Regions from separate parts of the Marinomonas primoryensis genome, predicted to be linked through region 1. Evidence: predicted binding sites of a transcription regulator. Region 1 holds the regulator's gene; each other region holds the start of a gene.
What was found. Region 1 encodes sigma-54, which starts transcription at its own class of promoters, with help from an activator protein. Its sites were predicted from a motif close to TGGCACNNNNNTTGCTNT; they were not measured.
Positions count from the first base shown of each region.

Region 1 (3,132 bases):
GTTAATTAATTCAACAACGGCTTTGATTGCCTCTTCTTCATCTTCTCCATTGGTTTTGATTCGAATGCTCGTTCCTTTTCCAGCGGCAAGCATCATCATTGCCATAATGCTTTTGCCGTCCACATTGCGACTGTCTTTTTCTATAGTGATATCACAAGAAAAGCGTGACGTCGTTTCCACTAATTTGCCAGCAGCGCGAGCATGCAAGCCAAGTTTATTTATGATGGTGATGGACTCTTCCTGCATGCTTTACTTCCTATATTAATGAGTCAAAAATATTAAATAGATCTTCGCTGGTTTGAGCGGTTCGTAGCTTGTCGAGCGCTTCAGGCGATTGAGCTAATTCTGCGATCTGAGCCAGTGTTGCAAGATGTTGATCGCATTCATTAGGCGGAACGATTAAGGCGAATATAAGATCAACGGCTCTCTTATCAATCGAGTCAAAATCTATTGGAGTTTGTAATGACATAACGACAATAGCGGTATGGTTTGCAGACTCTAGGCGGCAATGGGGTATAGCTATGCCGTTACCTATGCCTGTACTTCCAAGTTTTTCTCGCCCTAATAGGGCGTCATAAACGGCCTCGTTATTGCAATGCAACCGATTGGATGCAACGTCGGCGATACTTTCTAAAACTCGTTTCTTACTAACAATATCTTGCTTCGCCAGAACGAGCTCAGCTTTTAATAATGATTTCAAGGACATGATGAAATGGTTTCCGTTTAGATCAGTCGTTTTCGTTCATTGGAAGGAGGGATATTCATCGCCTCTCGATATTTGGCCACAGTTCGTCTAGCAACCTGTATGCCTTGGTCAGCCAAAACAGCGGCTAACTTATTATCACTTAGTGGTTTTTTTGCTGGCTCATCAGCCACAAGTTTCTTAATCATAGCTCGTATTGCGGTAGAAGAACATTCTCCACCTGACGCTGTGTTGACATGACTTGAGAAAAAGTACTTGAGTTCAAAAATACCTTTTGGTGTGTGCATGTATTTTTGTGTTGTTACTCTAGAAATTGTTGATTCATGCATGCCAACTTCTTCGGCGACATCATGAAGAACCATAGGTTTCATGGCCTCTTCACCTAATTCGAAGAAATCAATTTGTCGACTTACTATGCAGCTGGCCACTTTTAAGAGTGTTTCGTTGCGGCTTTGTAAGCTTTTCATAAACCATTTGGCTTCCTGAAGAGAGGTTTTAATGTAGCTTACGTCTGCTGCGGTGGTTGCAGCTGTACTTGCCATGGCGGAATAGGTTTCGTTTATTTTGATGGGTGGTAGGGCGTCATTATTTAGCTCAACTTGCCATATGCCATTGTGTTTTTTGACGGAAACATCAGGAATGACATAATCCGTATCATCTGCATCTATAACTGAGCCAGGACGCGGGTTAAGTTGTTGTATTAAATTAACAACTTCCTTTAGTGCTTCGTCTTTTAGTTTTGTTTTTCGGCTTAATTGTGCAAAATCTCGATTGCCTAGTAGTGGTAGATAATGGTCAATGAGATTGTGTGTGCTTTTATAAAGAGGGTGGCTTTGGAATGCTTCTAGTTGAACAAGCAAGCAGTCTCGCAAATCAATAGAGCAGACGCCAACTGGGTCAAAGCGTTGCAGTCTGTGTTGAACTGCGATGACTTCTTCCATGTCTAAATCTTCTAATTCGACACAAAGTGATTCCCAAATGTCTTGAGTTGAAATACTTAGATAGCCATCGGTTTGAACGCACTCGATAATAGCGTAAGCAATTTCAATGTCTCTGTCAGATATATGAGTTAGATTTAATTGCCAGATCAGATGGTCTTGTATGCTTTCTGCTGGAGCGTTGCGGCTTTCGAAGTCGCTTTCACCTTCATAGCTATTATGATCGCTGACGGCCGCAGCAGAGCTTTGGTATGTGTCATCCCAGCTGCTGTCAATAGACAGTTCTTCAGGAATGCTTTCAGTCCACTCTGATTCAACGCGCGCTTCTTCACTATTACTATCAAGTGTCGCCTCAGGAGCGCTTTTTGATTCAATGCTTGCAGGTTGATCGTTGTGAATTTGTTCGTCGTCATCTAGCTCAAGAAGAGGGTTAGATTCGAGAAATTCATGAATTTCTTGCTTCAGGTCCAACGTGGAAAGCTGCAGCAAGCGAATGGCTTGTTGTAGCTGTGGTGTCATGGTCAGCTGTTGGCCGAGTTTTAGTTGCAAAGACTGCTTCATAGAGCAACTCTTTTTATTTGAATGAATTGGAACGAGTTATGCATACTACTCCCTTTCTACAGCAATGATAAGGGGTTACAGACGGAAGTCGTCGCCTAGATAGACCTTTTTTACTTGTTCATTGTTGATGACGGTGCTGGCATCGCCAGAAGCAATAATATAACCGTTGCCAACAATGTAAGCCTTATCACAGATGTCTAATGTTTCTCTAACATTGTGATCGGTAATTAGGACGCCGATTCCACTTTCTTGAAGGTGCTTGATGATGAGCTTGATGTCGCCGACAGAAATAGGGTCCACGCCGGCGAAAGGTTCATCCAGTAGGATGAACTTAGGGTTCATAGCAACGGCTCTTGCTATTTCAACACGTCGTCTTTCTCCACCCGATAGTGCCATTCCTAAGTTCTCACGAATGTGGGTGATGTGGAACTCTTCTAATAAATCTTCGAGTCTGTCTTTTCGTTGGCTTTTTGTTAGTGCTTTACGCGTTTCTAAAATGGCCGTGATATTGTCTTCGACAGACATTTTACGAAAAATGGAGGCTTCCTGAGGAAGATAGCCAATGCCTTTTTGAGCGCGAGTGTGCATGGCGTCTTTAGTGATGTCTACACCATCGATAAATATGCCGCCAGCGTCATTTGATACCATGCCAACTATCATATAAAAGCAGGTGGTTTTGCCTGCACCGTTTGGGCCAAGTAGGCCAACGGCTTGACCAGATTCGACAGAGATAGAGACGTCCTTCACTACTTGGCGTTTTTTGTAACTCTTTGCTAAGTGTTTTGCTTCAAGTAAGGCCATTTATTTTTTTGCCTCAGGTGCTGGTGGTTGTGCTTGCGGTTGTAATGTCATTGATACGCGTCCTGAATCTTTTTTCTCTGCGCTAAATGTTCCATCGTTAATCATATAAAGAATGTAATCGGCAGTAAT
Region 1 is NZ_CP054301.1:1,860,746-1,863,877, forward strand. It holds gene MP3633_RS08505 (HPr family phosphocarrier protein) at 1-246, opposite strand, end outside; gene ptsN (PTS IIA-like nitrogen regulatory protein PtsN) at 257-706, opposite strand; gene MP3633_RS08515 (RNA polymerase factor sigma-54) at 724-2,202, opposite strand; gene lptB (LPS export ABC transporter ATP-binding protein) at 2,278-3,003, opposite strand; gene lptA (lipopolysaccharide transport periplasmic protein LptA) at 3,004-3,132, opposite strand, start outside.

Region 2 (3,132 bases), 590 kb from region 1:
CGTTACAATATCGCAATCGTGCATAGCGATGGATTCCGCTTTGCCGGCGGCTAAGTTGTAGCCCATACAGAACCAAACGTTGCGGCCTTTACCTGGGTCAGAAGGAGAAAGGTGTTCACCTTTTAGGACGCTGTCTATTTCTCTTAAGCGAGGGCCATCGTTCCACAGTACTTTGTAGTTTTGTGGCAAAACACTGAAAAATTCAAGCGCGTGTTTGTATTGTTCTTCTGTTGCTCGGTCTAATCCGATGATGATTTCAGACAAGTAAGGCACTTGTTGCAAATGTTTTAAAATATTAGGCATGGCGTCTGTTTCTAGTTCCGAGTACAGACAAGGCAGAATCAGAGACATAGGTCGCGTTTTTGCAAACTCGCACAGCTCTGCTTCCATTTCTTCTAGCGGGCGGTGCGCCAAATTATGAAGCGTCGTGATAATGCCGTTTTGATGAAAATCGCCCATGATAATTCTCCTAAATATTGTTATAAAAATAATGGCTGTTTGCGTTATATTCTTTTTTTGCGTGTTACAAAATACCTTGCTTGGTTAGCATTAAATTGATCGCTTGAGCCCAGCCCTCGGGTCCATACGCGTCACTAAGCCAAGCGTCGCTGCGATTTGGAATCTCGGGAGGCGCATGAACAGGTGAGCGAATTACCACCGGAATATCGGCTCTACTCAGCATGCCAACGTCATTTTCGCCATCACCTAAGGCCATGGTGGTAATGGCTTCGTCACTTTGTGTCTCATACACCTCTTTTAACCACAGCATGGCGTTTGCCTTGTCGCAGTGTTTGCCCATTAAATGGGAAAAACGGCCGCCTTTTTGGATTTGTATATCAAACTGCGCAAGGTGCTCTCTAAAATGATTTAGCGCGAGATGAGAGTCTGTCCATAGCATGGGTTCGGTGAACTCTCGCTGCATGGCTTGTTTGGCGCTTGCTTCGCTTAAGCCTGTGATTGACATCAGTTCTTGCCACGTCATGTCGCTGAAGCGTTTAAATGTGTAGTCGTCTTGTTTGTCGTTGGTGAGTTCGATCAATCTGTCACGTTTTGGCCCAAAGGCTTTTAACCAATATTCACCGCAATCTTCTAATGGCTCGTCTATCGTCAGCGCCAAATTTTTAGGAATATAGATGGCGGAACCATTTTCAACGATAAAAGGGTCTTGGTGATTAAGATCTTTTCTAAGGGAGAGAAGCTCGCTGAATGTCTTGCTTGTATTGATGATGCAAGGAATGGAAAAGGTCTTTAGCGACAGTAACGCGGATTGTGCTGCTTTAAAGCTATAAGTGTGATGGTCGAGTAATGTGCCATCTAAATCTGTGAATATTAAAAGTCTAGTCATGTAGATTCCATTTTTAGGTCCATCATAAAGTGACTGGTGGACGTTAGTATTAGGCTTGCAAATCTGGTGCCAGTGCGTAAAAGTAAGCCTTTCCTGATGAGGTGCTTGCCTAAGGTTAACTGGGCTGTTGAACAAATTGATGACAAGTTTGCTACGTTTATATTTCATTATTCTTCTTTCATTGTTCGCCTTCGCAGCGAACTCGGTTTTATGTCGATTGGCCCTTGCTGATGGCTTAATTGATCCTGCTAGTTTTACGATGTGGCGACTGCTGAGTGGCGCAGCCACGTTGGCGTTACTGTGTTTTTTTCAGTTTTTTAAAACAAAAAACACCTCGATCAAAATGATTTGGCTAGAAGGCAGTTGGCTGTCGGCGCTTTCACTGTTTATTTATGCGATGGGCTTTTCTTATGCCTATGTCACATTGGAAACAGGCATTGGCGCCTTGATTCTTTTTGGTGCTGTTCAGCTTACACTGATCTTATTCGCTGTTTGGGCGGGTCAGAAACTGGCCGTTATGGAATGGTTTGGACTGCTGGTGGCGTTTGCTGGTTTTGCGTATTTGGTGTTTCCTACTTTGTCATCGCCTTCTCTTGTTGGCTTTATTTTGATGACGTTAGCGGGTATCGCTTGGGGCTTATATACATGGCGTGGAAAAATCTCGTCTAAACCGCTGTTTGCGACCACCTCGAACTTTGTCCGAACCATACCGATGCTATTGATTGCATTAGCCTTTATTAATACAGAAGGGCTTAAAAGTGCGAGTACAGAAGGGATTGTGTTGGCGGTGATCTCTGGCGCATTCATGTCTGGATTGGGCTACGCACTTTGGTACGCGGTGTTGCCTCACCTTAGTGCTTCGTTGGCGGCTGTGTTACAGCTTTTGGTGCCTGTGATTGCGACAATTGGGGGCGTTATTTTTGCAAACGAATCCGTCACCTTGCATTTAATCTTGGCAACGTCTGGTGTGTTGGGTGGTGTTTTATTGGTGGTTATGGGAAGAAAGAAAATCCAACGCTAACGCCTCATTATGGTGCGAATATTGTCGTGCGCATCAAAAAAGACGCGTTGATGGATTAAAATGGACGTGGTTTTTTGGGTAGTAATCCGTCCCGCAGAGGATTAATAGAGAAACGGACACCACATAGCGCGGTGTCCGTTTTTTTGATTCATACTAAGGTTAAGATTTTGTCCAAGCAAACGGTTTAAACATGTCGTCTACAGGCGTTTTAGCGACGTGGTTTACATAGTTGCTGATGACTTTTTGGGACAAGCCAAGAATGATTTCCAGAACCTGCTTAGGCGCATAGCCTGCCGCGTAGAAAGTCTCAAATTGTGCGTCTGTTGCGTTACCGCGTTGGCGAACCATAACAAGCGTGAAGTCATGCAATGCTTGAAGTTTCGCGGTTGGCATTGGCTCACTGTTACGTAGGGCTTCTGTTAGTGCTGGGTCTACTTTCATTGAATGTGCAATGGCAGTATGGGCAGGAACACAGAAGTGACATTCGTGCTCAACGTTGATCGTTTGCCAAACAACGGTTAATTCTTCTGCATCAAAAGACGTCGCTGTAAACGCTTGGTGCAATTGAGTGTAGGCTTTTAAAATTTCTGGAGACTCAGCCATGACGGCATAAAGGCTCGGGATGGTTCCCATTTGCGCAACAGCGCCTTCAAGAATTTCTTTGCTGCCTTCAGGTGTTGTTTCTAAAGTGTGAAATTTAAATTCGCTCATTGTGTGGTTCCTATCCGTTAGTGTCTTATTTAAAGAGGGTTTCTGGTTAACGAGG
Region 2 is NZ_CP054301.1:2,453,486-2,456,617, reverse strand. It holds gene MP3633_RS11390 (glycosyltransferase family protein) at 1-459, opposite strand, end outside; gene MP3633_RS11385 (HAD-IIB family hydrolase) at 524-1,345, opposite strand; gene MP3633_RS11380 (DMT family transporter) at 1,485-2,366, shown strand; gene MP3633_RS11375 (carboxymuconolactone decarboxylase family protein) at 2,526-3,077, opposite strand.
Region 2: a site for sigma-54 is predicted at 1,400-1,417, ahead of MP3633_RS11385 (HAD-IIB family hydrolase). Genes of this name have one in related genera too.

Region 3 (3,132 bases), 1.6 Mb from region 1:
TTTCTCATGACCAAATAGTTCTGATTCAATTAAGTCGTGTGGAATGGCTGCCATATTAAGGGCGATGAAAGGGTTGGTAGTGCGAGGGCTGTGAGTATGTAGTGCTTTTGCGACTAATTCCTTACCAGTACCGGACTCACCGTTAATTAGCACAGTGATGTTTGAGTTAGCGAGTCGACCAATGGCACGAAAAACCTCCTGCATGGCAGGCGCTTCACCGATGATTTCTTTATCTACTTCTGGCTCGGCTTCTTCTTCCATAAAATCTGTGCTGGGCCGTGCATTTCTATGATGCAGTATGGCGCGTTTTACAAGGCTAACAGCTTCTTCTACATCGAAAGGTTTTGGTAGATATTCAAACGCGCCGCCTTGATAAGATGCCACGGCACTTTCAAGGTCTGAATGTGCCGTCATAATGATGACAGGCAAATATGGATGATCTTTTTGTAGTTTTTCGAGCAGTGCTAAGCCATCCATGCCAGGCATGCGAATGTCACTGATGATGGCACTTGGCTGCTCTTTATCTAGCATGTTTACTAAGTTTTCGGCGGAATCAAACAGACGACATTGAATTCCCTCTTGCTCTAATGTCTTTTCCAATACCCAGCGAATTGAGCGATCGTCGTCAACAATCCATACGGTTTCTTCTGGTGTCATGAGTGTTTCTCCTGGTCTTGGACTGTCGTCTCAATGGGAATCAATATATTAAATTCGGTTTCTTTGGGGTAGCTGTTGCACTCCACTATTCCGTGATGTTGGTGAATTACGGATTGGGCGATAGAAAGGCCTAAGCCTGTTCCATCCGCTCTAGCACTTACCATTGGATAAAATAGTGTTTTTAAGATGGCCTCAGGGATGCCGGGCCCATTGTCAATGATGCTGATTTTGCAAACCAAACGGTGACGTTTTGAACCTATGGTGAATTGGCGTAAAGCACGAGTCACTATATGAATGGTTTTACTATGATTGTTCTCGTCTTCCATTAGGGCTTGCATAGCGTTTCTGGTGATATTGAGTAATGCCTGTATTAATTGTGACTCATCGCCAATCAAATCTGGAATACTAGGATCATAGTCTCTAATGAGCTGGATTTGATTGTCGGTTTCAACGGAAATCAGCTGTCTAACTCGTTCGATTACCTTGTGTACATTTAGTGGTTTGTTTTTAGGAAGTTGTCTGGGCCCTAATAGCCGATCAACAAGATCGCGTAAACGATCGGATTCTTCAATAATGACTTGTGTGTAATCGTTTAACGCTTCGTCGGTAAAGGCCCGGCTAATGAGTTGCGCAGCACCACGAATTCCGCCCAAAGGGTTTTTAATTTCGTGGGCAAGACCTCGTACCAACTCTTTGCTGGTTTCATGGTTCGCTATTAACTCATCTTCTTGTGAGATGCGCTTCATTCTGTCACGTGGGTACAGTTCTATAATCAGGCTTTCTGTGTCATTTGACGTGCCCATTATCGGGGTGACGGTGTAATCACAAAAAAGTTTTTTGTTATTGCTGCACTCGATTTCAGCTTCCCGCTTGGTAAATGGGTGGCCGGACTCTATGGCCGCTTGGAGTGCGAGGATGCTGCCTTCGTTTTCACGGAAAGCGGCTCCAAGGTCGTGGCCATAAATTCGACGACGACTTACTGCGAGCAGCATTTCAGCGGCCGGATTTAAATATTCGATTTCGAGTTTGTTATTCAATTGAACAACAGCGGTGGATAAGTGGTCGATTAATAAGCTATACACAGACAGCGCCTCACTATTGACTCCTGCTTTCTGAACTCTTTGCACGAAGCGTGTACTTGTAAAGACGCGGTTAAAAATAAACACGTCTTTACGTCACTTCTTACCTCGTGCGAAGGCCTCTTATTGTTTCCTGTAATGATAGTTGCAAAAAGCGAACCAACATTGGGCGATCTGAAATGGCTTATATATTAAGGCTTTTGTAACAAGGAAAAAGCTCACTGCACAATTATAGTGCATGCCGGTGTGGTAGTGATGCTTCTTTTTGTGCAAAAAAAAGCCCCGATCTGCATCGAGGCTTTTTAAGTATATTAACGACCTAATAGTTTATAGGCTGTAGTAAAGTTCAAACTCAAGTGGGTGAGTTGTTGTAGCAACTCGTTGCGCTTCAGCTGTTTTTAGCTTGATGTAGGCATTGATCATGTCATCAGAGAATACGCCGCCTTGAGTCAAGAATCCGCGATCTTCGTCTAGACACTTAAGCGCTTCTTCTAGGCTGCCAGCAACCTGAGGAATAGCCAATGCTTCTTCAGCTGGTAAGTCATACAAATCTTTGTCTGCTGCATCGCCAGGGTGAATCTTGTTTTTGATACCATCGATACCCGCCATCAGCATTGCTGAGAATGCTAGGTATGGGTTAGCGGTTGGATCAGGGAAACGAGCTTCAATACGTTTGCCTTTAGGGCTTGCAACGTATGGGATACGGATAGAAGCAGAACGGTTACGAGCCGAGTAAGCAAGCATTACAGGCGCTTCGAAATGTGGAACAAGACGCTTGTAAGAGTTAGTTGAAGCGTTAGTGAACGCATTCAATGCTTTAGCGTGCTTGATAATACCGCCGATGTAGTAAAGTGCCATTTCAGATAGGCCAGCGTATTGATCGCCAGCGAATTGGTTTTCACCATTTTTCCAAAAAGACTGGTGAACGTGCATACCAGAACCGTTGTCGCCAACGATTGGTTTCGGCATAAATGTCGCCGTTTTGCCATAAGCGTGAGCCACGTTATGTACGCAGTACTTAAGGATTTGAACTTCGTCTGCCTTTTTAACGAGCGTGTTAAATTTAACACCGATTTCGTTTTGGCCAGCGGTCGCTACTTCATGGTGATGAACTTCGATAACCAAGCCCATTGTTTCCATTGCGCCACACATTGCAGCACGTAGGTCGTGATGAGAATCAACAGGTGGTACTGGGAAATAGCCGCCTTTTACGAAAGGACGGTGGCCCATGTTGCCGCCTTGAATTTTCTTGTTAGAAGACCAAGCAGCTTCTTCAGCGTTGATTTCTACTGAACAACCAGACATGTCTGTTTTCCAGCGAACATCATCAAAGATGAAAAATTCAGGCTCAGGGCCGAAGAATGCTGTATCGCCAAGACCGGTAGACTTTAGGAAC
Region 3 is NZ_CP054301.1:3,507,318-3,510,449, reverse strand. It holds gene ntrC (nitrogen regulation protein NR(I)) at 1-657, opposite strand, end outside; gene glnL (nitrogen regulation protein NR(II)) at 654-1,739, opposite strand; gene glnA (glutamate--ammonia ligase) at 2,064-3,132, opposite strand, start outside.
Region 3: a site for sigma-54 is predicted at 1,881-1,898, ahead of glnL (nitrogen regulation protein NR(II)). Genes of this name have one in related genera too.

Region 4 (3,132 bases), 1.5 Mb from region 1:
CTTCAGTCATGGCCGGCATGATACTGGGCAAGCGCGATGCCAACATGGTTTTTCCAGTGCCAGCCGGACCAATAAAAAGGAGGTTATGACCACCGGCCGCTGCGACTTCCAAGGCTCGTCGCGCTTGGTATTGGCCTTTCACATCACGCATGTCTTTGTGGTCCAAGGGTAACGGCGCCGTCGGTTTAGAAACACAGGTCGGCAGCTTACTCAGCTTTAGAAGGTGCGCGGTGACTTGAGTAAGGTGTTTTGCAAACACCGCATCACTTTCAACCAAAGCCGCTTCTTGTTGATTGTCTTCTGGAAGAATCAGTTGTCGATTAGCCTGATGACAAGCAATCGCCGACGGCAATAAACCAGGCACGCCACGAATATCACCCGATAATGCCAACTCACCAATAAATTCAATATCTTGAAGATTCACTTCACCTAATTGACCTGAAGCGACCAGCACACTGATCGCAATCGCTAAATCATAACGACCGCCTTCTTTGGGTAAGTCCGCAGGGGCAAGGTTAATGGTGACTCTTCTGGTGGGAAATTCGAAATGGCTATTAATAATCGCGCTACGCACACGATCTTTTGCTTCTCGAACCGCCGCTTCTGGCAATCCGACAATATTTAAAGAAGGTAAACCGTTCGATATATGGGTTTCGACTGTGACTAAAGGGGACGCCACACCCACTCGGGCACGACTGTAAATGGTTGCTAAACTCATGATCACTCCTTGATCCTATTTTAAAATGTTCTTTTTATCGTGAAAAGCAATCCGGCTCTTCACTTCTTTCGTATCTTTGTTTGTCTACGTTTACGAGATTACAAAATCCACATGCATCAAATAAACCCAAATAAATTACTTTTGTCTAAATGGACATCAACGTCACCACAATACAAAGAAAAGCATTTTATCGTCACCAAACTCATTCGGGACGAAGAAGAAACGGTTATAGAGTGCGTTCTTGAAGCCGTGATAAACAAGAACCAACATACCACACCTTGGCAAGTACTGAAGTCGTCAGACAACTGGCAACAAGGCTGGAAGTGAATAGCTACTCGCTTTCTGTCTTTTGATAGGCGCTCATCTACCCTTATGAGCGCCTTTTTTATACGCTACTTTTCCAGTTCATTTAAACGCGCTTCTAATATGGCCAATTTTTCACGGTATTTTGCCAACATAGCCGCCTGTACTTCAAACTCTTCTCGTGTAACCAAATCCATTTTACTTAATGTATTTCGGGCAACTTCGTGTAGTTGCGCCTGAATTTCTGCTTTAGGTAGCTTACCAATCGTCTCTGCGGCTTGCTCTAATCCGGTACCCAATTGCTTTATAAATTGATCTATCATGTCATTCCCGTTTTTAACATTTACAATGCCTATTAGTATAGAAGCCTAAGGAAGGTGCAAACAAGTCATCTATCGTGCATCTTTAATAAGGACGTTCTCCTGAGCATAAAAAATTAGTCTATCGCACAAGCAAGACGCCTCTTTTCTGTGCGTGAAATCACCACTCAGCGGCCTTTATTAAAGCACTCCCCCTAAATAAGGCACACATAAAACGCGCCACTGTGTGTTTTTTTTCTGATCAAAAGCAACAAGGTAAGGCGCTTACTGGTAGATCACCCCCTTCTTTAATAGATCAACCGCACCAAGTTAACGCAACGCACTATAAAGACACCCCAATATGCCGCACTAAATAAAGCCAACCGCGACTCTTTTTAATTTCAAAAAACAGACAAAATCCTTACAAACCCCGTATAGCAAAGGCTTTTAAGGATGTGGCACGCATATTGAATAAAGCTAACTACCTGCGATACGACAATAAAACTGACTTTTAAAGGAGACAGTGGGTATGAAGCTTATAACTGCCATCATCAAGCCATTTAAACTCGATGATGTTCGAGAAGCACTTTCTGAGATCGGTGTTCAAGGTATCACCGTAACAGAAGTAAAAGGTTTCGGACGTCAAAAAGGCCACACAGAACTATACCGCGGCGCTGAATATGTAGTGGACTTTTTACCTAAGGTAAAAATCGAGCTAGCGATTGCAGACGACATGACAGACCAAGTCGTTGAGGCCATCACTGGCGCAGCAAACACTGGCAAAATCGGCGACGGTAAGATCTTTATCGTTAACCTTGAACAAGCGGTTCGTATTCGTACCGGAGAGACTGGGGTTGAAGCGGTTTAATCACTGCTCAAATCTTACAAGCCTTTAGGGGGGCGAAACATGCAAGATCAAATTTTTCACTTACAATATGCCATGGACACCTTTTACTTCTTGGTGTGTGGCGCACTGGTTATGTGGATGGCAGCGGGATTTGCCATGTTGGAAGCAGGTCTAGTACGTGCTAAAAACACCACTGAGATTTTAACTAAGAACGTGGCATTATTTGCCATCTCTTGCATCATGTATCTCGTTTGCGGTTACTCCGTCATGTACGGTGGTGAGCTGTTTCTAACGGGCATTCAAGATGTAGACGTTGCTTCTACTCTAACGGATTTTTCTGGCCGTGAAGGTGGCTTCGAAGGCGGTTCGATTTATTCTGGCGCTTCTGATTTCTTCTTCCAAGTGGTATTCGTTGCAACGGCAATGTCTATTGTCTCTGGTGCCGTTGCTGAGCGTATGAAGCTTTGGTCTTTCCTTATCTTTGCAGTGGTAATGACGGCGTTCATCTACCCAATGGAAGGTAACTGGACGTGGGGCGGCGGTTCTGTATTCGGCATGTATAGCCTTGGAGACCTAGGTTTCACTGACTTTGCAGGTTCCGGTATTGTTCACATGGCGGGTGCCTCTGCCGCATTGGCTGGTGTATTGGTGCTTGGTGCTCGTAAAGGCAAATACGGTCCTAACGGTGAAGTTCGTGCCATTCCTGGTGCTAACTTACCGCTTGCGACACTGGGTACTTTCATCCTTTGGATGGGCTGGTTCGGTTTCAACGGTGGTTCTGTTCTGAAGCTTGGTGATATCGCAAGTGCTAACTCTGTGGCTATGGTGTTCTTGAATACCAACGCAGCGGCAGCAGGCGGCGCAATTGGCGCACTTATTCTAGCTCGTATCTTATTCGGTAAAGCCGATCTAACCATGCTTCTAAACGGCGCATTGGCTGGTCTGGTTGCTATCACAGCAGGTCC
Region 4 is NZ_CP054301.1:3,393,217-3,396,348, forward strand. It holds gene MP3633_RS15800 (YifB family Mg chelatase-like AAA ATPase) at 1-718, opposite strand, end outside; gene MP3633_RS15805 (TIGR02450 family Trp-rich protein) at 758-1,045, shown strand; gene MP3633_RS15810 (accessory factor UbiK family protein) at 1,111-1,344, opposite strand; gene glnK (P-II family nitrogen regulator) at 1,850-2,188, shown strand; gene MP3633_RS15820 (ammonium transporter) at 2,228-3,132, shown strand, end outside.
Region 4: a site for sigma-54 is predicted at 1,777-1,794, ahead of glnK (P-II family nitrogen regulator). Genes of this name have one in related genera too.